Regions from separate parts of the Photobacterium makurazakiensis genome, predicted to be linked through region 1. Evidence: riboswitches for the same ligand, from Rfam matches in the RefSeq annotation. Region 1 holds a riboswitch; each other region holds the start of a gene.

The links. A riboswitch is a leader RNA that binds a small molecule or an ion and turns the genes downstream of it on or off. The one in region 1 is predicted to bind lysine.
Region 2: another riboswitch for lysine. It lies ahead of L4D09_RS01865 (Na+/H+ antiporter NhaC family protein); the one in region 1 lies ahead of lysC (lysine-sensitive aspartokinase 3).
Region 3: another riboswitch for lysine. It lies ahead of L4D09_RS23460 (Na+/H+ antiporter NhaC family protein); the one in region 1 lies ahead of lysC (lysine-sensitive aspartokinase 3).

What each region holds. Positions count from the first base shown of each region.
Region 1 is NZ_JAKJSJ010000014.1:140,298-147,639, reverse strand. Features, by position in the region: gene metH (methionine synthase) at 1-2,471, shown strand, start outside; gene lysC (lysine-sensitive aspartokinase 3) at 2,542-3,834, opposite strand; lysine riboswitch at 4,034-4,220, opposite strand; gene L4D09_RS07220 (pyridoxal-phosphate-dependent aminotransferase family protein) at 4,471-5,589, shown strand; gene L4D09_RS07215 (PglL family O-oligosaccharyltransferase) at 5,662-7,342, opposite strand, start outside.
Region 2 is NZ_JAKJSJ010000009.1:338,159-345,500, reverse strand. Features, by position in the region: gene L4D09_RS01870 (H-NS family histone-like protein) at 66-461, opposite strand; lysine riboswitch at 847-1,029, shown strand; gene L4D09_RS01865 (Na+/H+ antiporter NhaC family protein) at 1,128-2,723, shown strand; gene L4D09_RS01860 (thymidine kinase) at 2,972-3,550, shown strand; gene L4D09_RS01855 (YoaK family protein) at 3,920-4,582, shown strand; gene hisIE (bifunctional phosphoribosyl-AMP cyclohydrolase/phosphoribosyl-ATP diphosphatase HisIE) at 4,668-5,300, opposite strand; gene hisF (imidazole glycerol phosphate synthase subunit HisF) at 5,297-6,070, opposite strand; gene hisA (1-(5-phosphoribosyl)-5-[(5-phosphoribosylamino)methylideneamino]imidazole-4-carboxamide isomerase) at 6,082-6,816, opposite strand; gene hisH (imidazole glycerol phosphate synthase subunit HisH) at 6,837-7,342, opposite strand, start outside.
Region 3 is NZ_JAKJSJ010000063.1:32,287-39,628, forward strand. Features, by position in the region: gene L4D09_RS23445 (DoxX family protein) at 1-344, shown strand, start outside; gene L4D09_RS23450 (magnesium transporter) at 510-1,856, shown strand; gene L4D09_RS23455 (saccharopine dehydrogenase) at 1,919-2,983, opposite strand; gene L4D09_RS23460 (Na+/H+ antiporter NhaC family protein) at 3,002-4,498, opposite strand; lysine riboswitch at 4,617-4,794, opposite strand; partial or broken gene L4D09_RS23465 (glycoside hydrolase family 18 protein) at 5,428-7,342, shown strand, end outside.

The DNA of each region.
Region 1 (7,342 bases):
TGGATGAAGGAATGCTCGATGCAGAAGCCTGCATGGTGCGATTTCTGAATCTATGTGCTTCTGAGCCTGATATCTCGAAAGTCCCAATCATGGTCGACTCCTCTAAGTGGGAAGTGATTGAAGCTGGCCTTAAATGTATTCAAGGCAAAGGGATCGTCAATTCCATCTCGCTAAAAGAAGGTAAAGATAAGTTTATCGAGCAGGCGAAACTCATTCGCCGCTATGGTGCAGCTGTGATTGTCATGGCCTTCGATGAAGTGGGGCAAGCAGACACCCGTGAACGCAAAATAGAAATATGTACCAATGCTTACCGTATTTTGGTCGATGAAGTTGGCTTTCCACCAGAAGATATTATTTTTGATCCAAATATTTTTGCTGTGGCAACGGGCATTGACGAACACAATAACTATGCCGTTGATTTTATTGAAGCGGTTGCTGACATTAAACGCGATCTGCCACATGCCATGATTTCAGGTGGTGTCTCGAACGTCTCTTTTTCGTTCCGTGGCAATAATTATGTGCGTGAAGCGATACACGCCGTTTTCCTTTACCATTGCTTTAAACATGGCATGGATATGGGGATCGTCAACGCCGGTCAGCTAGAAGTTTACGACAATGTACCTGATAAACTGCGCGAAGCAGTTGAAGACGTTGTACTGAACCGCCGTGATGATTCAACAGAGCGCCTGTTGGATATTGCTGCGGAATATGCCAATAAAGGTGTGGGCAAAGAAGAAGATGCCTCTGCTCTGGAGTGGCGAACTTGGCCTGTTGAAAAGCGGTTAGAGCATGCGTTAGTAAAAGGCATTACTGAATTTATTGTTGAAGATACCGAAGAGGCCAGACTGAATGCCGAGAAACCACTAGAGGTCATTGAAGGGCCTTTGATGGATGGAATGAACGTAGTTGGTGACTTGTTTGGTGAGGGCAAAATGTTTTTGCCTCAGGTAGTTAAGTCTGCGCGAGTCATGAAGCAAGCAGTGGCACACTTGGAACCATTCATTGATGCAGCTAAACAGGCTGGTTATACCAATGGTAAGATTTTACTCGCCACCGTAAAAGGCGATGTTCATGACATCGGTAAAAATATCGTTGGGGTCGTATTGCAGTGTAATAACTACGAGATCATTGATCTAGGGGTTATGGTGTCATGTGAAAAAATCCTTAAAGTCGCTAAAGAAGAAAACGTTGATATTATTGGCTTATCGGGATTGATCACACCATCATTGGATGAAATGGTACATGTTGCTAAAGAGATGGAGCGCCAAGGCTTTGAATTACCACTGCTGATCGGTGGTGCTACAACGTCAAAGGCACATACTGCGGTTAAGATTGAGCAAAATTATCATCAGCCTGTCGTGTATGTAAATAATGCTTCTCGCGCGGTTGGGGTATGTAGTTCATTGCTGTCAGATGAGCGACGCCCTGCGTTTGTCGAAAAACTGGCGCTTGATTACGACCGAGTTCGTGAGCAGCATAGTCGTAAGAAGCCTAGGACTAAACCGGTCACATTAGCGCAAGCACGGGACAATAAAGTCGCTATTGATTGGGCTAACTACACGCCGCCAGCACCGGCTAAACCGGGTGTGCATGTATTCGATAATTTTGATGTTGCGACATTACGACGTTATATAGACTGGACTCCATTCTTTATGACCTGGTCATTAATGGGTAAATACCCTGCTATTTTGCAGCATGAAGAAGTGGGTGAAGAAGCACAGCGTCTCTTCAAGGATGCAAATGCGCTACTTGATAGAGTTGAAGCCGAAGGGTTGTTAAAAGCCCGAGGCATGTGTGCATTGTTACCAGCGAGCAGTGTTGGCGATGATATCGAGGTTTATACCGACGAATCTCGAACCCAAGTTGCAAAAGTTTTGCATAACTTACGTCAACAAACTGAGAAACCGAAAGGCTATAACTACTGTTTATCTGATTATATCGCCCCGAAAGAGAGCGGTAAGAAGGATTGGATAGGTGCGTTTGCGGTGACTGGTGGTATCGGTGAGCGTGAACTTGCTGATGAGTATAAAGCGCAAGGTGATGATTATAATGCCATTATGATCCAAGCGGTTGCCGACCGTCTCGCAGAGGCTTTCGCTGAATATTTGCATGAGCAGGTGCGTAAAGACATTTGGGGCTATGCGATTGATGAGAACCTTTCCAATGATGATTTGATCAGGGAAAAATATCAGGGGATCCGTCCAGCGCCTGGTTATCCAGCCTGTCCTGAGCATACTGAGAAAGGTAGCCTTTGGGAGCTATTGAATGTTGAAGAAACCATTGATATGTCTTTAACCTCTAGCTATGCAATGTGGCCGGGTGCATCTGTTTCTGGTTGGTATTTCTCACATCCGGATTCGCGCTATTTTGCGATCGCTCAGATCCAAGAAGATCAGCGTGATAGCTATGCAGATCGTAAAGGTTGGGGCTTGTTGGAAGCTGAGAAGTGGCTTGGTCCAAACTTGCAGTGATCTCGTGGGTACATAGATGAGAAAGGCGCTCTTTGAGCGCCTTTTTTGTATCGTAAGGTTGAACTTTTAGTTATTCGAAAAGCTCTTTGTGCAGTGCCTTAATCACATCTTTTGAGTCGCTAGTTTTAACAAGGAAGCAAAGGTTGTGCGGGCTCGCGCCATAGCAAATCATACGTAGATTATAATCTTCGAGGGTATTAAATACCTGCTTAGCCGAGCCTTTAGTTGCACTCATCTGGTTACCAATAAGTGCTACAAGGCAAAGGTCCTGTTCGACTTCAACGCGGCATAACTGACTAAGGGCTTCAATCGCGGCATCGGGTAGGCTTGGTGCACCGCCGCTGGTATCGGTTTGATCGAGCGTCAAAGATACGCTGACTTCAGAGGTCGTGATCAGATCGACAGATATTTTATGCTCAGCCAAAATACGGAATACTTCAGCGAGAAAACCATAGGCGTGAAACATATTTAGGCTGGTTAAAGTAACCATCGTTTGATTGCAACGTAGGGCAAGGGCTCTAAATAACGGCGCTTCTGAAACACTTTCTCTTATCCAAGTTCCACCTTTTTCTGGTGCTTTTGATGATCCAATAAAAACGGGGATCTGCTGGCGAACTGCGGGTAGTAACGTTGATGGATGGAGAATTTTTGCACCAAAATTCGCCATTTCAGAGGCTTCGCTGAAGCTGATTTCTTGAATCGGCTTTGCATTGGCAGCAATGCGTGGATCAGTACTGTACATGCCTGGGACATCGGTCCAAATCTCAAGAGTATCTGCACGTAATGCTTCTGCGATAAGGGCGGCACTGTAATCACTACCACCACGACCAAGAGTTGTAGTGTTGCCAAGTGCATCGGATCCGATAAAGCCTTGAGAGACAACAATGCTATCGGCCAGCAGTGGTTGTAGTTGGGTCTCCGCCAGTTGCTGGATTGTATTGATATCGGGAATAGCCTTACCAAATTGGCTATCCGTTCGCATGACTGGGCGAATATCGAAACGCTGTGCGTTAGCACCCATTTCAATCAGAATTTGGCTGAAGAGGTGAGTAGAAAGTAGCTCACCGTGTGACACTAGTTGATCAGTTAACGCTTTAGAAGGCGCAGTCGCTGCTTGCTCAGCAAGAGCTGCAACGTTATCAAGCAACAACGCGATCTCGGCAGAAACGCTGTCGGGCTGTGACAGGTTGTTGATAATTGTTTGATGGGTTGCTTGAAGTTGCTGTAGCCGTTGTAAGCGTTGTTCGCTATCTGCAATTCCATTTGCTAGTTCAACCAAAAGGTTGGTGACGCCAGAGCACGCACTGATCAAAACAACCCGAGCTGAAGGGTTATTTTTGACGATGGCTGCACTACGGCTCATGGCGGCATGATCGGCTACGCTGGTGCCGCCAAATTTCGCTACGGTAATGGGTGGAGGAATAGGTGTTGCATTATCTATGATGCTCAAAGCGAGTCTCCCAGTTTAAAATTATAAAACCAATACAGGGGAATGACTCGGGATGTAGATCCCGACGACCATGTCAGGAGAGCAATAAGGTAGGATTGCACACGTATGCACAATAACCAGAAGCTCCCCACTTTTTTATCCAAATATAAAAAAGTGACAGCTAGAAGGATTCAACCTTCATAGCCGATATGGCATGCCCCCTGTCATGTCATATCTCGGCGCTACTCCCCCTCTCTAGACTGCCTCGGGGTGGGGCCCCGCAATCGTAGATACCTGGGTAACGCTCCTCTTCTGTTTTTACTTGATGTTATTCTCACATCAAGGTGAACAAAAAACGATCTCCATTGAAGCGGATTTGTTATTGTCTTGTCAATTGTTGCCTGAAAAAATATGTAAAAAAAATGAAAGAAATTGTACGGATGAATAAGACAAGCTCGATTGGCTGAATTATAAACGCTATAAGCATAACGAAGAGAGACCTGATATAGTCTTTGGTACCTTACAACAATAGGCAAATGCCAACTTAGTTACTATCAGGGAGAATCAATAATGACAATAGGCAGTTTTTATCCACCGCAGCGCACTTTAATGGGTCCTGGCCCATCTGATATTTACCCTCAGGTTTTGCAGGCGCTAAGCCGCCCTACGATTGGACACCTTGACCCATTGTTTATTGGCATGATGGATGAACTTAAACAGTTGCTTCAGTATGCTTTCCAAACCGAAAATACGTTTACCATTGCCGTATCAGCGCCGGGTAGCGCAGGTATGGAAGCCTGCTTTGTTAATTTGGTAGAGCCTGGTGATAAAGTGATTGTCTGCCGTAACGGTGTGTTTGGCGATCGCATGCGAGAAAACGTTGAGCGTTGTGGTGGCGTGGCTGTCATGGTTGATTGTGCATGGGGTGAAGCCGTATCACCAGCATTGGTCGAGGCGACCTTAAAAGAGCATATTGATGCAAAGGTTGTTGCTTTTGTTCATGCTGAAACCTCTACGGGGGCATTAAGTGATGCAGAGGCGATTGCTAGAATTGCCCGACAGTATGATTGCCTAACGATTGTGGATGCCGTGACATCGCTTGGTGGTGTGCCGCTATTGGTGGATGAATGGCAACTTGATGCTGTGTATTCTGGCAGCCAGAAATGTTTATCGTGTGTGCCGGGTCTATCGCCGTTAACCTTTTCGGAACGAGCGGTTGAAAAGATTCAAAGCCGTACGACCCCAGTGCAAAGTTGGTTCTTAGATCAAAGCTTGGTATTGGGCTACTGGAGTGGTGAAGGTAAGCGTAGCTATCACCATACTGCGCCAGTAAATAGCCTATATGCACTGCATGAAGCTTTGGTTTTGTTAAAGAATGAAGGGTTGGAAAATGCTTGGCAGCGTCATAAAGATGCTCACCTTGAATTACGTGAAGGGCTAGAAAAGCTTGGCATTGAATTCGTGGTTAATGAAGCTGACCGCCTACCGCAATTGAATGCAATATATATCCCACAGGGCGTTGATGATGCCTTAGTGCGGAAAACACTCCTAGAGCGCTATAACTTAGAAATCGGTGCGGGTTTAGGTGCCCTTGCTGGCAAGGCGTGGCGTATTGGCTTGATGGGGTATGCCGCAAGAAGTGAAAATGTTGCTCTTTGCTTACGTGCCTTAGAAACGACGTTGAAATAATACCAATCTAGGTAAGCATGATTAAAATAAAAACGGCTACCCTTGGGTAGCCGTTTTTGTTTATCTTTTTAGCTATTCACTCGTAGGGCTTGCTGCTGATTTAGGAGCCACTTCTGGTAAATCGAATGTTCTGTCTGGAAATAAATAAAGCGCTTCTTGTTGAATTTGCGTGGCAAGATCAAGCTGGCCAAGATGAACATATGCTGCGATTAAATTGGTATAAAGTGCAGGGCGAGGCCATAGCTTGGCTTTATTTTGTGCCCAATTAATATACTCATTAATGAGCTGATCATTCTTGGTGGCAGCCCCAAGTTGCAGCTGCGTTAAATGTAAATTCCATTCGAAACGGTTTTGCCAAGCCCAAGGGTTATTGACGCCCATAAGATAATCAATATTCACTGGCTGGGTGGTTTCATATTTTGTTAGCAGGTAGCCTGAATACAGCGTTGTTGCCATATAACTGGTAACCATGAGCGGCAGTAAGATCACAGCTGTTTTTATCGAGGCGACATAATGCAGTTTAAGCTTATGGTATTTCGCGGTTAGGTTATCGACCCAATAAATAAGAATGATGAAAATAACCCAGTGCACCAGTGAGTGATAGAACGGGTACTCAAGTTGTGAATGCAGGGTGATTGGAAAAAACAGTCCTATCAACGCCAATTGTGTACCATCGCGGGCTTTTTTGACCTTAAAAAAGACCGCCGTTGCTGCTATCAGTAATGCCAACAGTGGAATGATCCCCCCTTCGGCAGCCCAATAGGCTAATTCATTGTGCGGGTGATCCAATGATGCCATCCCATAAGGACGTTCAGGGTTTTCATCACGCCATTGGGCTGTTTGAACGATATAGCCGACTTCAAATTTTCCGTAGCCATAACCTGTTAGCGGTTTGTTGAAAAACATTTCTACGGCTTGGGGGATATGCATCGCACGGGGACTGACTAAACTGAGGCGCTCTTCTTTTGCCTCCCAGCCCGTTGATGAATTAATGTTCCATGACACACTTAGGCCTAAGACGATCATTAATAACCACATGCGGCACTGGGCTTTTGCAGCAAAGCGGTGTAGGTATGGCAAGATCAGCAGCGTGCCGACTGCGGCACTCAGCCAGCCGGTTCGCGAGCTGAGAACAACGAGAATTGGTAATATTACGACAGGGGTGAGTAATAAGATCAATTGTTGCCATGACCACTTTCCTCGATACATAGGGATACGCGCTAATAAATAGGCGGATAAAATTAACCCTGTCGCAAGGAAGCTTGCCATTACATTTGGTTGCTGGAAAATACCATAAGGACGGTTAGCAACGGTGTCGTAACCAATTGGATTACCGGGCTCAAGCAGAAAAAACTGTACCCAGCCAAATAGGGCTTCAATCCAAACGCTAAGCAAGATCAGCCAAAGTAAACGCTGGCGCTGTTTTTGGGTAAAGGCAAATTGTTGTAACCCTACAAAGAAGAGGAAACCGGCCCATACGCCTAAGATCCGAGGGGTACTTTCGGCTACGGCGGCATTGGGGTAGAACAAAGGAAAACTGAGCATCAAGCAGCAGACAAAAAGCACTAAAGTCAGGCGAGAATATCGCCATATACGTTGTCGGCAGATTTCGAGTAACCCAAACGCAATAGCAAAACTAAAAGGTATCCAGCTCGCGGCATTAAAAGAGAGCTCTAATCCTGCTCCCCCAGGGTTGTGTTGGAAGTAGTGCATCGCAAGTAAAAACAGACACCCCATGGAAATCAAAAAGGGT
Region 2 (7,342 bases), on a different contig from region 1:
TAGAAACAAAAAAACCCAGTTTTAAACTGGGTTTTCATTAGAATTTAACAACAAGAGTAAAGTTATTAAAGTTCGAAATCTTCTAGAGATTTACCTTCATCAAGTGCTTTTTTCAATGCGCTTGGTGTGCGGCCTTGGCCAGTCCACGTTTTTTCTTCACCGTTTTCATCGATGAACTTATATTTAGCTGGGCGTTGAGCTCGTTTTGCTTTTGGTGATTTATTTAGGCTAGAAAGTAATTCTTCTGGATCGATACCGTCTGCTAGAAGCATTTCACGGTATTGAGCTAGTTTCTCTGTACGTTCTTTTTCTTTCGCGATTTCTTCAGCTTCAGATTCTTCACGCTCACTAACAACTGTTTGAAGCTTTTCTAGTGCTTCCTGAAGTTGTTCTAGAGAATATTCACGAGAAAGTGCGCGAAGACTACGAAGGTTTAATAGTGCTTTCATTGCATCAGACATTTTTTTATTTCCTGTTGGTCTAAAACTATAAAAATAATAATAGCAGTGACAATTCTATAATTGCAATAATAATACTTTTAGTCAGTGAATGACAAATAAAAAATGTATTCTTGATTTGTTTTTTTTGTATTTAGCGGGGAGAATTCTCATTTGTAATAAATTGTAATGGGTATTTACAGTCAGATTCTTCAGTAAAAGGCTTTTTTTGTGACTATATTTGCCATTTGTTTCATATTAAATGGGCYTGTTTTAAATTATCTTTAAGCTCACTTGGGTATTGTGTCTTTTTTAACCATGGCAGCAAGACTATTCACTATTTCTGTTAATTTTTTCACGTTAAGTTGTTGCAATCGGATTTCTATTCCGTAGAATCAACCATTCCTTGACTAAGGGTAGAGGCGCATTATCTATAAGTAATAAACCGGAGGTGATTCCGATGAGGGTTTATGAAAGGAGCTAATGCCGAAGTAAATAAGGCTATCGAACTTTGTTTGCTGGGGTTGTCACCGAATAGGGACAGCACTGCCATAGTATATAATTACATTAACTATGGAGCGCTACTGTGGAGTCGGAAAAGGGTAACTTCTCTTCCTTACACTCTCTTAATCACGACATGAAGTCGTGCCAACAGTAGATCTCCAACCAGGATCGGTTGTAGTAGAGATCATGAATATTGTAGATTTTTCACATTCCTCAATGTCGTTGTTACCACCTTTGGTAGCATTGGCTCTTGCGATTTTAACCCGACGCGTCTTAGTGTCTTTGGGTGTCGGCGTAGTGCTTGGTGCATTCTTGCTGACAGACTTTTCTATTGGAAACACAGCTAGTTATATTGGCACGACGGCATTCGGGCTATTTATCGATGACGGTGCTATTAACAGCTGGAATATGAGCATTGTTGCGTTCTTGGTATTATTAGGAATGACGACAGCCTTGCTAACGCTTTCTGGCGGTACACGAGCATTTGCTGAGTGGGCGCAGACTAAAATTAAAAGTAAGCGTGGTGCGAAGTTATTAGCCGCATTCTTAGGTGTCTTCATTTTTGTTGATGATTACTTCAATAGTTTAGCTGTTGGCTCTATTTCACGCCCAGTAACAGATCGCTATTACGTTTCACGTGCAAAGCTTGCTTATATTTTGGATTCAACTGCTGCACCAATGTGTGTGCTAATGCCGGCATCAAGCTGGGGGGCATACATTATTACGCTGATTGGCGGCATTCTGGCATCACATGGTGTGACTGAATATACGCCATTAGGCGCGTTTGTTCAGTTGGCTCCGATGAACTTTTATGCTGTTTTTGCATTGATCATGGTGTTTGTTGTGGCTTGGTTCCAGATTGATGTGGGCCCAATGAGAAAGCATGAGCTAGATGCGAGTCATTGCCGTGGCTTCGATGAAGGTGATGAAGACAAGCGTGCTAAAGACTTAAATGACGAACTAGAAATTGAAGAAAGCCAAAATGGCCGTGTTGCTGATTTGGTTATGCCAATTGTTGCTCTTATCCTTGCCACTTTCTTCTTTATGATCTTTACAGGATACCAAGCACTTGCAGCTGATGGTTTGGCATTTAACCTTCTTGGCGCTTTTGAAAATACCGATGTAGGCATGTCACTTGTTTATGGTGGTACTATCGGATTTATTGCTGCCCTTATTCCAGTGCTGCGTCAGCGCCTTCCTGCTTCAGATGTTGCTGTAACATTGTGGATTGGTGCTAAGTCAATGTTTGGTGCGATTCTGATCTTATTGTTTGCGTGGTGTATTGGTAGCGTGATCAGTGATATGGCAACAGGTAAATACCTATCAACCTTGGTTGAAGGTAGCATTAACCCAATGTTCCTACCTGTTATCTTATTTATGCTTGCTGGCTTTATGGCATTTTCTACCGGTACGTCATGGGGTACGTTCGGTATTATGCTGCCAATCGCAGGTGACTTAGCAGCGGCAACCGACATTATGCTTATGTTACCAATGCTGGGCGCAGTACTAGCAGGTTCAGTTTTTGGTGACCACTGTTCTCCGATTTCTGATACGACTATCTTGTCGTCGACGGGCGCGCGTTGTCACCATATCGATCACGTATCTACTCAGCTACCTTATGCGTTGTCTGTGGCTGTTGTATCGTCGATTGGTTTCTTAGTGTTAGGCTTTACAGGTTCACTTGCTGTGGCCTTTATGACAGCAACACTCGCCTTTATCTTAGCGTGTGTAGCGTTATCTTGGTTGTCGCGTCGCCCACAAGTTGCGACAGCGAAAGCTTAATGGCTTAAACCACATTGTTAATGAAAAGCCTGCGTTTTGCAGGCTTTTTTTATGGTTACGGCTTAGGGTGAATAACTACAATCGCTCGCCGTAAAGCGCTGCTTAATGACTGGCCGGCATGAGTAGTAGAACGCTATGAAAATTGTAAGAAATGTGCTGACTCTTGCGCTTGCTCCTTTCAATTTCTATGGCTTTTCTGTAGCATCTCGGCAGTTTTTATGCACCAATCGTATGACTAGGGAAGCTTAATGGCCCAGATGTATTTCTATTACTCTGCAATGAATGCGGGTAAGTCAACCACACTGTTACAGTCTTCTTTTAACTATCGCGAGCGTGGAATGACACCTGTCATTTTTACTGCCTCTATCGACGATCGTTTTGGCAAAGGTAAAGTTAGCTCACGTATTGGCTTGCAAGAAGAAGCTGAATTATTTAACTCAGCTGATGACTTGTATGCACGCCTTCAAGATATTCAGCATGCACAAAAGATAGACTGTGTTTTAATCGATGAATGCCAATTCTTAACCAAAGAGCAGGTATATCAATTAACTGAAGTCGTCGATAAGCTCCATATTCCTGTGTTGTGTTATGGCTTACGCAGTGATTTCCGTGGTGAGTTGTTTGAAGGAAGCCGCTACTTGCTGGCTTGGGCAGATAAGTTGGTTGAGTTAAAAACCATTTGTCATTGTGGTCGCAAAGCAAATATGGTGATCCGCCAAGATGAAACTGGCCGTGCAATTGCCGATGGTGATCAAGTTGAGATTGGTGGTAATGATCGCTATGTCTCAGTGTGTCGCAAACACTACAAAGAAGCACTCGGTCGTTAATAAAATAATGATGAATGTAATGTAAGCCGTTCACTTACATTTTTGTTTTGTTCACTTATTTAAACAAATAAGCCTTACAATCGTGAGGCTTGTTTATTTATTCCCTCGTAAATTCTCCCACTTTTCTTAATCTTAGTTTTCTGATTTTGCCATGTAAAATTACTCATAAATATGCATATGCGGGTAAGCTGATGTTTTATCCGGAGAATAGCGCATAGTTATCCGAAGTGATGTTTTTGGGGGGTATTACGCTCAATAATTATTACTTAACAAGTTACTTGAACAGATTTAAGATAGCCCACTTTTTCTCACGCTCTAAATTTAGCCATCTCTATATCGCTAAACGAGGCCTGACATCTAAGGAATATCGTGATATCTAAATTACCCCGTTGGGTCGAGTCTGGGGCTTTCGTACTCGCATTGGTTGCTGGTTTTATTAATGCTGCAGGGTTATTGGGTTTCCAGCATCAATCAGTTTCACACTTATCCGGTACAGCGACATTGGTAGGTACTGGGTTTGTAAACTCTTCAATGAGTGATGTATTTTATTTATTTGCGATCATATTTAGTTTTCTTATTGGCTCTGCAATATCAGGCTACTTTCTACATGGTGGCACACTAAAGTTAAGTCGTAATTACAGCGGTGTACTGACGTTAGAAGCCATTTTTCTTTTTTGTGCCGCTTATTTGTTAACTAAAAACTCTTTTGGTGGGCTATATTGGGCTTCTGCGGCTTGTGGACTACAAAATGCACTCGCGACCAAATATAGCGGTGCCGTCATTCGAACCACGCATGTGACGGGAATATTTACCGATTTAGGCATTATGCTTGGCGCAAAAATAAGGGGTGAGACATTTGATAAAAGAAAGGCGTTACTGTTTCTGTTAATTATCTTGGGCTTTATTTCTGGCGGTGCGCTTGGGGCCTACTCCTTTAATTACCTTCAGTTTTATGCGTTGTATGTTCCAGCGAGCTTCTGTTTGTTTTTAGCGCTGTCTTATTCTCTTTATCGCACCAAAGTTAGACGCTGATGTTGGGAAGAAAAACAGCCAATAGTCACTCTCTTGGCTGTTTATACTCATAAGGTTGTTTTGTTCGTGAAGTGGACAGCAAGCGTTATGCTTTGTTGTGTCTTTCTTCTAAACGCTTCGTGATGTCCGCCAACGATAGCCCTTGATCTTGTAGCAAGACAACAAGGTGATAAATCAGATCTGCTGATTCGTTAACTAACTCCGCCTTGTCACCCGACGTTGCCGCAAGCGCGACTTCAACGCCTTCTTCGCCCACCTTTTGCGAAATACGTTTGGTACCGCGGGCATAAAGGCTTGCGGTGTATGAAGAGTCAGGATCTGCACCTTTACGAGCAGATAAGACTTGTTCAAGTTGATGAAGGAACACCAAGGCTGGCTGTTGTGCTTCGCCTTCTTGCGCAGTATCGCCATCAAAACAGGTCGTAGTGTTTAAGTGGCAAGTTGGACCTATAGGGTCAACTTGCACGAGTAATGTGTCTTGATCGCAATCGAGCTTAATGCTTTTTAGTTGCAGCACATTGCCAGAGGTTTCCCCTTTCGTCCAAAGGCGTTCTTTGGTACGCGACCAGAATGTAACTTGCTTGGTTTCAAGGGTTTTATTCAGCGCTTCGTCATTCATGTAACCAAGCATTAAGACTTGGCCACTGGTGTTGTCTTGGACAATAGCAGGGACTAATCCGTCTACTTTATCCCAATTAATACTGCTTGTTAGGCTCATAGTCGGATCTCCACATCTTGCTGTTTCAGGTATTGCTTAAGTTCATTGATATTAATGATTTGTTTATGGAATACTGAAGCTGCTAATGCGCCATCAACATTCGCTTTGTTGAAGGCATCGGCAAAGTGCACCATTTCACCAGCGCCACCCGAGGCAATAAGTGGCACATGGCAAACATCGCGCACCATATTCAGTTGGGTAAGGTCATAGCCATTACGAACGCCGTCTTGGTTCATCATATTTAGTACAATTTCACCTGCGCCACGACGCTGAACTTCTTCAACCCAATCACGGGTTTCCCAACGTGTTGCTTTGGTACGGCTTTCGTCACCAGTAAATTGGTAGACTTGATATCTACCTGTATCGGCATCGAAGTAGGAGTCGATACCAACAACAATGCACTGCACACCAAACTTATCAGCAAGCTGGGTGATGAGTTCAGGATTGGCCAGTGCCGGTGAGTTGATTGATACCTTGTCGGCGCCAAACTGCAAAATACGGCTCGCGTCTTCAGCTGACTTGATCCCGCCTGCGACACAGAATGGGATATCGATTACCTCTGCGACACGGGCGACCCAACTTTTATCTACTACGCGACCATCGCTCGAGGCGGTAATATCATAGAATACTAACTCATCGGCACCTTCTTCGGCATAGCGTTTGGCGAGAGGTACAATATCACCGATTATTTCATGGTTACGAAATTGTACGCCTTTCACGACTTGACCGTCACGGACATCAAGGCAGGGAATAATACGTCTTGCTAGCATGGTGTTACTCCTTATCCATTCCAGCAAGTAAAAGCTTGCTCTGCAGTAAATTTACCGTCCAATAGCGCCCGACCAACAATGACCCCTGCCACACCAGAGCCTTTTAGGGCTGCAATATCATCTAGCGAGCCAATGCCACCGGATGACTGGAACTGTACCTGTGGGTATTGCTGACACAGATCGATGTACAGCTCTACATTTGACCCTTCCAGTGTACCGTCGCGTGAAATGTCGGTGCACAGCACGTGCTTCAATCCGACTTTAAGAAAATCGTCCAGTAGTGCTTCAATCGTCACTCCTGAATCTTCCTGCCAACCAGATACTGCGACTTTACGATTGCCGTTAGCATCAATGTTGACATCCAGTGCTAGCACGATGTGCTCAGGACCATATTTTTCCATCCAGCCTTTAACAAGCTCAGGCTGTTTAACCGCCGTGGAGCCGATCACGACACGTTGTGCGCCAGCATTGAGCAGATCTGCGACGTCTTGCTCGGTGCGAACACCACCACCAATTTGAATATTGGCTGGTGTGCTGGCAAGTAGCTGCTGAATTAAATTAAGCTGACGAGCTGAAGTATCTTTGGCACCAGTAAGGTCGACAAGGTGAAGCCAGTTTGCACCAGCTTGATGATAGAGATTAAATTGCTCGGCTGGGTCGACCTTATATTCGGTTACCTTGCCATAGTCACCTTGAAACAGGCGGACAACCTGACCTTCAATTAAATCTAGCGCGGGAATAATCATAACAAATCCTTTTGGTGTCCTTACATTTCAAGAAAATTCTGAATCAGCTGTGAGCCTGCTTTGCTTGAACGTTCAGGGTGAAACTGCACGCCAAAGTAATTACCGCTCTGCACTGCAGCGGTGAAGGCGTTGCCATAATCACTGCGGGCGATAGTACGGCCGCCATTGGTTTGGCTATTTTCCATATTAAAGACAGGCATGGCGTAGCTGTGAACAAAGTAGAAATAACTGCCCGCAGGTATATCTTTAAATAGCGGGTGATCTGCTTCTGGCGTGATAGTGTTCCAACCCATGTGAGGTAGCGGTAATTCACCGACCTCCATTTTTTTCACAGGCGCATCACATAGACCAAGGCATGATACAAGTTCAGTCCCATTTTGGCCTTGCTCTTCAGATAGCTGGCCGAGTAACTGCATACCGAGACAAATGCCCAACAGTGGTTTATCAACCTGTTTTACCAGGTTGATCAGATCACGCTCCTCGAGGTTTTTCATCGCTTCACTTGCTGTTCCCACACCGGGAAGAA
Region 3 (7,342 bases), on a different contig from region 1:
GGCATGGTCTTGAAGGCACAGGCAAGTGGATGGCATCCATTGGTCTTGAACCAGGATTTCTGATGGCACTGATGGCTGGTGGTGCCGAATTCTTTGGTGGTCTATTTATTCTAGTTGGCTTGCTAACTCGCCCAACCGCATTGGTACTGGCTGTAACCATGGTTGTTGCTATTGTTACCGTACACCTTGATAACGGTTTATTTATGTCTAACGGCGGCTATGAGTTTGGCTTGGCGCTGTTGGCGATGTCGATTTCATTGGCGGTATCAGGTGCTGGTAAGCTCGGGCTTGATAATTTGTTACTACAAAAACGCCATCAGCAAGGCTCCGCAGCAATCATTTAAGTCGTTATCGACTACCTCCCCTCCCCCTTGTATAAATGAAAGCCAGAATATGCTTATTCTGGCTTTTTATTTTGCTCATAAAACCATACTCTTAGCATTTCAATAATTAAAAACAATAAACCTAAAGAATTGCTAGCTGCTTGCGTTCGCAACAAGGAAAACTGCATGAGCAACACCATCGACTTAAGCCTGCTAATAGAACGAATTTCTGCCGCTGATACCGATTTACAGCGTCAGATATTTAATGAGCCAGAAATTCAACAGTTGGAAGCTGGAGCATTCGCAACCCTATTCGAAGCGCTTCCCCTCGATCAGCGTATGGAGCTTTGGCGCCAACTCCCACTGAACGACCATGTTGACGTGTTAACGGCAATGCGTGCCGATACGCGAGAGTGGGTGATCCAATCGCTCAGTGAAGCTGAACTCGACTTAGTCCTCGCCAAGCTCGATAACTTGTCATTGATCGAGTGGGCAGACTCGCTACCAGAAGAAATCATTGAACGCGCCATTGAACTGCTGAGTAAAGAAGATCTCGAACTGTTTGACCGCGCAAACCAATACAGCGAAGACCAAATCGGCCGTTATGCCAACCCGAAGGTCATCTCATTGCCTCAGGGGATCTCGGTTAAGCGAGCTAAAGTATTACTTGAACGTTACGGCTACCATTATCCTGCATCCATATATGTTGTTACCCGCAGTAAAAAATTCGTGGGGGCAATCAACTATCAGCAGTTAATAGAAGCAGAGCCGCACGAAAAACTTAGTAATATTGCCGATACTGAATGCTTGGTTTTAGAAGATGACGCCTCATTAGCAGAAGCCGTTGAAGCGATAGAGCACAGCCAACGCATTGGCTTACCTATCGTCGATGAGAACCTAGCCTTAGTCGGCGAAATTGACCTCCATCTTGCTCTTGACTTAATGCGTGAGAATTATGAAAGCACCTTAATGGCCAATGCTGGTATGAGTGAAGAGGATGACTTATTCGCCCCTATAACCAAAAGTGCCAAAAGGCGTGCGGTCTGGCTGGGGATCAACCTCATGACTGCGGTGCTTGCGTCGATGACCATCAGCTTGTTTGAAGATGTCATCGCTCAAGTTGTTGCTCTCGCGATCTTAATGCCGATTGTCGCCTCGATGGGTGGCATTGCGGGTAGCCAAACCTTAACCTTGATGATCCGTGGTATGGCGCTAAATCAAGTCACTGCGGGTAACCGCTGGTCATTACTGCGAAACGAATTTGGGATAGGCTTTCTCAACGGCGTGCTATGGGCGGTATTAATAGGACTGATGGCGGGTTTATGGTTTCAGTCACCCACCATTGGCATCATCATCGCGGTGGGGATTGTAGTGAACATTATTACCGCCGCCCTATTTGGCGTTCTGATCCCAGTTGCACTGGAAAAACTCAAACTCGACCCGGCTTTGGCGGGCTCGGTTATTCTGACAACCGTTACCGATGTGGTGGGCTTTTTCGCTTTCCTTGGTACCGCCAAACTATTACTTATCTAACATCAACAAAAAAGCCGAGTGTCATCAATACACTCGGCTTTGCAGTTTCTTATCAACCCGTTTTATGAAACCAAGGTCAATGCTGATGAGTAAAAGTCGCGAGCCCTAGCCCATACGCCTTGCGGGTCTTCACCTTTACACAAGGTCAATAAATGCGGCAATAGCTGCCCAGCAAAATCTTCACTACTTTCTTTTGGTAATACCGTCGGTAAATGGTCAACAGCCTGTACACGGATACCTGCAACATCTGACTCAATGATCGGCTTCGTCAGTTTGGTACATTGGCTGTATATACGAATTGGATTATCCTGATTATTCGGATCACAACTCACATCACTGACCATGCTCAAGCGTGGTGACGCACCTAAACTTGCTTTAGTGATAAACGGAGGTGTGCCTTCAGCAAGATACGCACAGTTGACCAAAATGTCGTAATCATTAATGGCTATAAATGGGCCGCCCGCTTTAGTCTCTTCGATATCCCATCCATCAGCTTCAACACCAAGATCGGCAAATAGGTCAAGAGCACCTCGGCCACAGCGACCAAACTGGCCAATAACTAATACGCGCGGCTGCTCTGATAAACCTGCGACTTGCTCACTTAAGGCAGCAAGATACTGAGAACGGTCTGGATAACTGCTTACCGCAGGGTAGTCATCTTTACACTGTAAATGATGAATGAAACCAGATAGGCCAATTGCGGCACCCACGTAGCCTGCCCAGTAACCAAAAGCACTCACTCGTTTGCCAAGTTCATCTTGCAAAAACTCCAGATCGAGGATCTGGCCGCCACCAGCCTGGAAACGAGATAAAATTTGGCGAGCTTCATCTTGGCCTTTAAACGCATGGGCAAAGTAAATATGCTGATGCTTAAGTGCAAAATCGGCTTCCGCTAACTCTTTAAGGCCAAGAATGTAGGCGTGCTCAGGTGCTTCGACCCAACTATGGGTATCTGCAAGTTCACAACCTACGTCAACATAAGCCTGATCAGAGAAGATACGGGTCGTACTCCGTTCAACGGTTACGTTCGCACCCGCAGCAATCAAATCTCGTGCACCACTCGGTGTAAGCGCAGTACGGTGTTCTCCAACTTTTACTTCATCTCGGAGCCAAAATAGCGTTTTCATGATAATTCCTTTTTAATTTTAAGCGGGTACTGCAGGGCTATTTGCAGCCTGACGACGCACCATCAATATAATAAGTGCAACTTGTAATAATCCAGCCAAGATAATGGTGTACGGGCTACGGGTAATTTCTGCCACCATGAAACCAATGCTTGCTGTTACACCTGTCAAAATGGCATAGGGGAACTGGGTGCGTACATGCGATACATGATCACAACCAGTCGACATTGAACTCAAGATAGTCGTGTCTGAAATCGGCGAAGAATGATCACCTAGCATACCGCCACTCAGCGCTGCGCCGATACAAATCAGAGGGTCGGCACCTAATGCACTTGCGACAGGCACGGCAATCGGGATCAAAATGGCAAATGTGCCCCATGACGAGCCTGTTGCCACTGATATAAAACTACCGATAATAAAAATCAGAGCTGGTAACAAGAATACCGGTAAACGGTCATTCATTACTTGGCTAATATAATCGCCGGTCCCTAGTGATTTACAAATATCGCCTAGCGTCCATGCAAGTAGCAAGATGATCAAAATTAGCATGATACGCTGCATACCCGCGACAAAAGTATTAAAAGCTGCTGATGCGGTCATGGTTTTGGTATAGGCGTAATAAGCAATCGCTGTAATGGATGCTATCAAGTAACTCGTACCTAAGGTCGCACGGATCACTGGCCCGCTAATCCCACCATGTAAGTGATAGTTATAGGTAAACAGCACGATTAGAGAACCAAACAGCACTGATAGTGGAAACAGGATCAGCGAGATAGAAGCTGATTTAACCGCGCTTGCGTTTGCTGGCTCAGCGGTAATCTCGGTACTTTGTTGAGCCTTAAACTCTGCTTCAGCCATTGGCCCCCAATCTTTTTTCAGAACCGCGTAAACCGGTACACTGAACAGCGCAAGCAAGGCATAAAGCTGATAAGGAATAACCTGCAGGAAGGTAGAAAAGCCATCAACGGGCTGCCCCATATTATCAAAAGCATTTTCAATTAAGCCTTGTGAATATACACCCCAACTAATAATCGGGATCAATACACAAATTGGAGATGACGTTGAGTCAATAATAAAAGCCAGCTTCTCTTTACTCAGTTTCAGCTTTTGATAAATCGGCGCAAACATCGGGCCTAAAATGAGCGAGTTACCTGAGTCGGTAAAAAATATACCGATACCCGTCGCCCACGTCGCGAGTTGCGCCTTTATCGGCGATGAAACATAACGGGTCGCCATGGTTGAAAAAGCAGACATGCCACCACTTTGCTCAACCAAATAAATAAAACCTGAAATGATAGTAATAACAATAATAATTTGCGCATTACTGGTTTGGGCTAGTTGGGTAAACGGTCCGTCCGTCAAAAACATCAGGGCGGTATCAACGGGGTGACCTTTGGTAAGGATCAGCATGCCACTTATTACCGCAACACCTAAAGCTAAAACAACATGCCGAGTGGTAAAAGCGAGTATAAGCGCTAACACGGCAGGTACGATGGACAATAATCCGTAATCAGCCATACGTAAATTTCTCCTGTAAAACGATATCAAAATGATAAAGAGGAAGGGTGTTCAGGAGTGTTTTACAGACAAAGGCTTTACAAGATAGGAGCGATAGTTCGTTCGTTTCTAATATCAAATTTGTTGTAGCTCCCCATCTCAGATCTGGCTGAGATGACAGTGTTATTCCTCTTAAGAACAACCCCAGCAGCAAGGATGACAACCTCGACTACTTCGGCACTGACTCCTTTCATTTAGCTTCACTGGCTGTCGGCCTTCACTAAATTACTCATAGGCAATGCGCCTCTACTTTCAAGCAAAGACTGAATAATGTCCTGCTATATAATGAATAAAACATACATTTATCCAAATCTAATCACTACGAGCAATAAGTGTGACGCAGATCACATTAAATATTTCACAAAACAAATATTTAATATTATCAAATACTAATTCGTCGCTTTTGATAACAAATGCCGCCCGATATGAGTAAATACCCTGCAAGTAAAATTGCTCTTGGGCTTCATCGTCAAAGCTTATGCTCATAAGCGTGATATCTCCTCCTAAACATACACGCATAATTACGTATAAAGCAGAAAAAGAGGCTTCTGTAAATTAAAGTAAAAGAGGCTATTAAAAGATTTATAGAACGTCTAAAAACTCGACAGAATAAGGCGTATTAAATAACAGTGGGGATATTGGGTTCTGATTCCGAAGCTCTTGTCAAAGCAAAAAGACCACAAACCGATGTAGTTAATAACACCTCTCTTAACCCAACCTATATGAAATATCATTAACCAACATTAAGCCGCTCTCGCCGTGCAAAAAGTATAACTAACTTAAGAATAATTAACGTGATATCCATGCCATACATCCGGAAACTAAACACTCACCTTATTTGGTTACCAATAAGAATAAGTGATTTATCCAAACAATAGAAAAGGTATGAAATGAACAAAAGTAAAATCGCGTTAACGGTAATTGCCGCTGCATTATCAATGAATGCCCAGGCAGAGAGCAACCCGCCAGAAATTTCCAATAACATGGTGAGATCAACTCTCGTAACGCTCAACTACCGAACACCGGAAACCCAAGATCGTAATGAAACCATCATCGCGTTTGACATTAGCTGGGGTAAAGTACCCAGCAAAGCCTGCTACTACGTCGACAACGAAAAAGTCGGCTGCCAAGAACGAGATGATTTTACCATCAATAACCACGATGACTGGAATGATCATGCGACAATTCAAGGCGAAATAGAAGTCCCCGTTCAAATGATTGCCGAACAACAAGAGGTCATGGCCAGAGTCGCTGTCACATCGACACTCGGTACAACGAATGCCTACCGTAATATCACCTTAACCGGTAAAGCCGTATTACCCTTTGACTATGAAAACAGCCTAGAAGGGATGACCCAAAAAACCGTTATCTACAACGATGAGGGTGATATCAAAACAGGCACTATGGGCACCGAAGCCGTGCTTGAACGTAACTCAAACAAATTGGTCACTGGCTATGTTTCAGAATGGGCCCAGTATGACCGCCAATTTAGCCTAGAGGCCATCGACCCAACGGCATATGGCAAGCTCGTTTACTCTTTCCTCGGCATTTGTGGCGATCAAGGCTCAAAGGCTGAAACTGTCGCTCAGGCGTGTGAAGCTCTAGAGCTCAATGAGCATGAAATAGCCATGCTAGATATAAATGCTGGGCTGCAAAGTGCCATAAGCCAGCGTCAAGATGACATGCTCTGGATCCCCTTCTACCACGGTACCAACAAAACAAACTACGATGGCCTTAACCCAAGTAACGTACGTGGGTTACTTGGTCAGATGCTAGAACTGAAAAAACAAAACCCTGAAGTGAAACTTGCGCTGAGCATCGGCGGCTGGACCCTATCTGAACCTTTCCACCGTATGGCTGCAGCCCCTGAAACCCGTCAGGTGTTTGTCGACTCTATCGTAGAATTCATTAAGAAATGGGGATTTGACGGCGTCGATATCGACTGGGAGTACCCTGGTCACGGTGGTGAATCTGGTGCCAAAACACCAAATGATGCCGATAACTACGTCAAACTGATCCAAGCTATGCGTACTGCGCTGGACAGTGAAGGGCTACAGGATATCGAGATCTCAAGTGCCGTTGGAGCAACTGAAGAATACATGGCGCTGATCGGGGCCGACAACTATAAAACCCTAGCCGGCGCTAGCGGTATCCTCGATTACATTTACTTAATGAACTATGACTACTGGGGAGCATTCACGCCTAACCAGTTGGGACACCAAACCAACCTATACGGCAACAGCTACATTGGTGAGAATGGTGGAAATAGTGCAGAGAAGGCCATCAAAATCCTGAAAGGCTATGGCGTTGAATCTGAACGTATCATGCTGGGTATCGCCAACTATCACCGTGGTAAGCAAGGCATAATTCAAGAGCCAGGTGTTCCGAGCTCTGCTATCGGTGTGAGCGACACCACGGTATTTGGTTCCCACGAAAGTGCGATAGTCGAAAGCTACGATCTGTATGCCAACATGGCGGGGGAAAACCTGAAAGGGGAAAACGGCTTTGCACTTTATACCGACCAAACGGTAAATGCTGACTACTATTACAACGACCAGACTGGTGTTTACTTCAGCGGTGACACGCTACGTACCGCTAACCAAAAGGCTAGATATGCCGAGGAGAACAATCTTGCTGGCGTCTTCACTTGGACAGTAGAGCAAGACCACAACGGTTACACCGTTAATGCTCTGAATGAAGGGTTGGGGAACACCCTATCAGAGACATACACCTCCAAAGAACAGCGCGCAGAATGGAACACAACTTGTGGTGATAATGTTAGCGCCGATGAATGCAGGGTTCTGA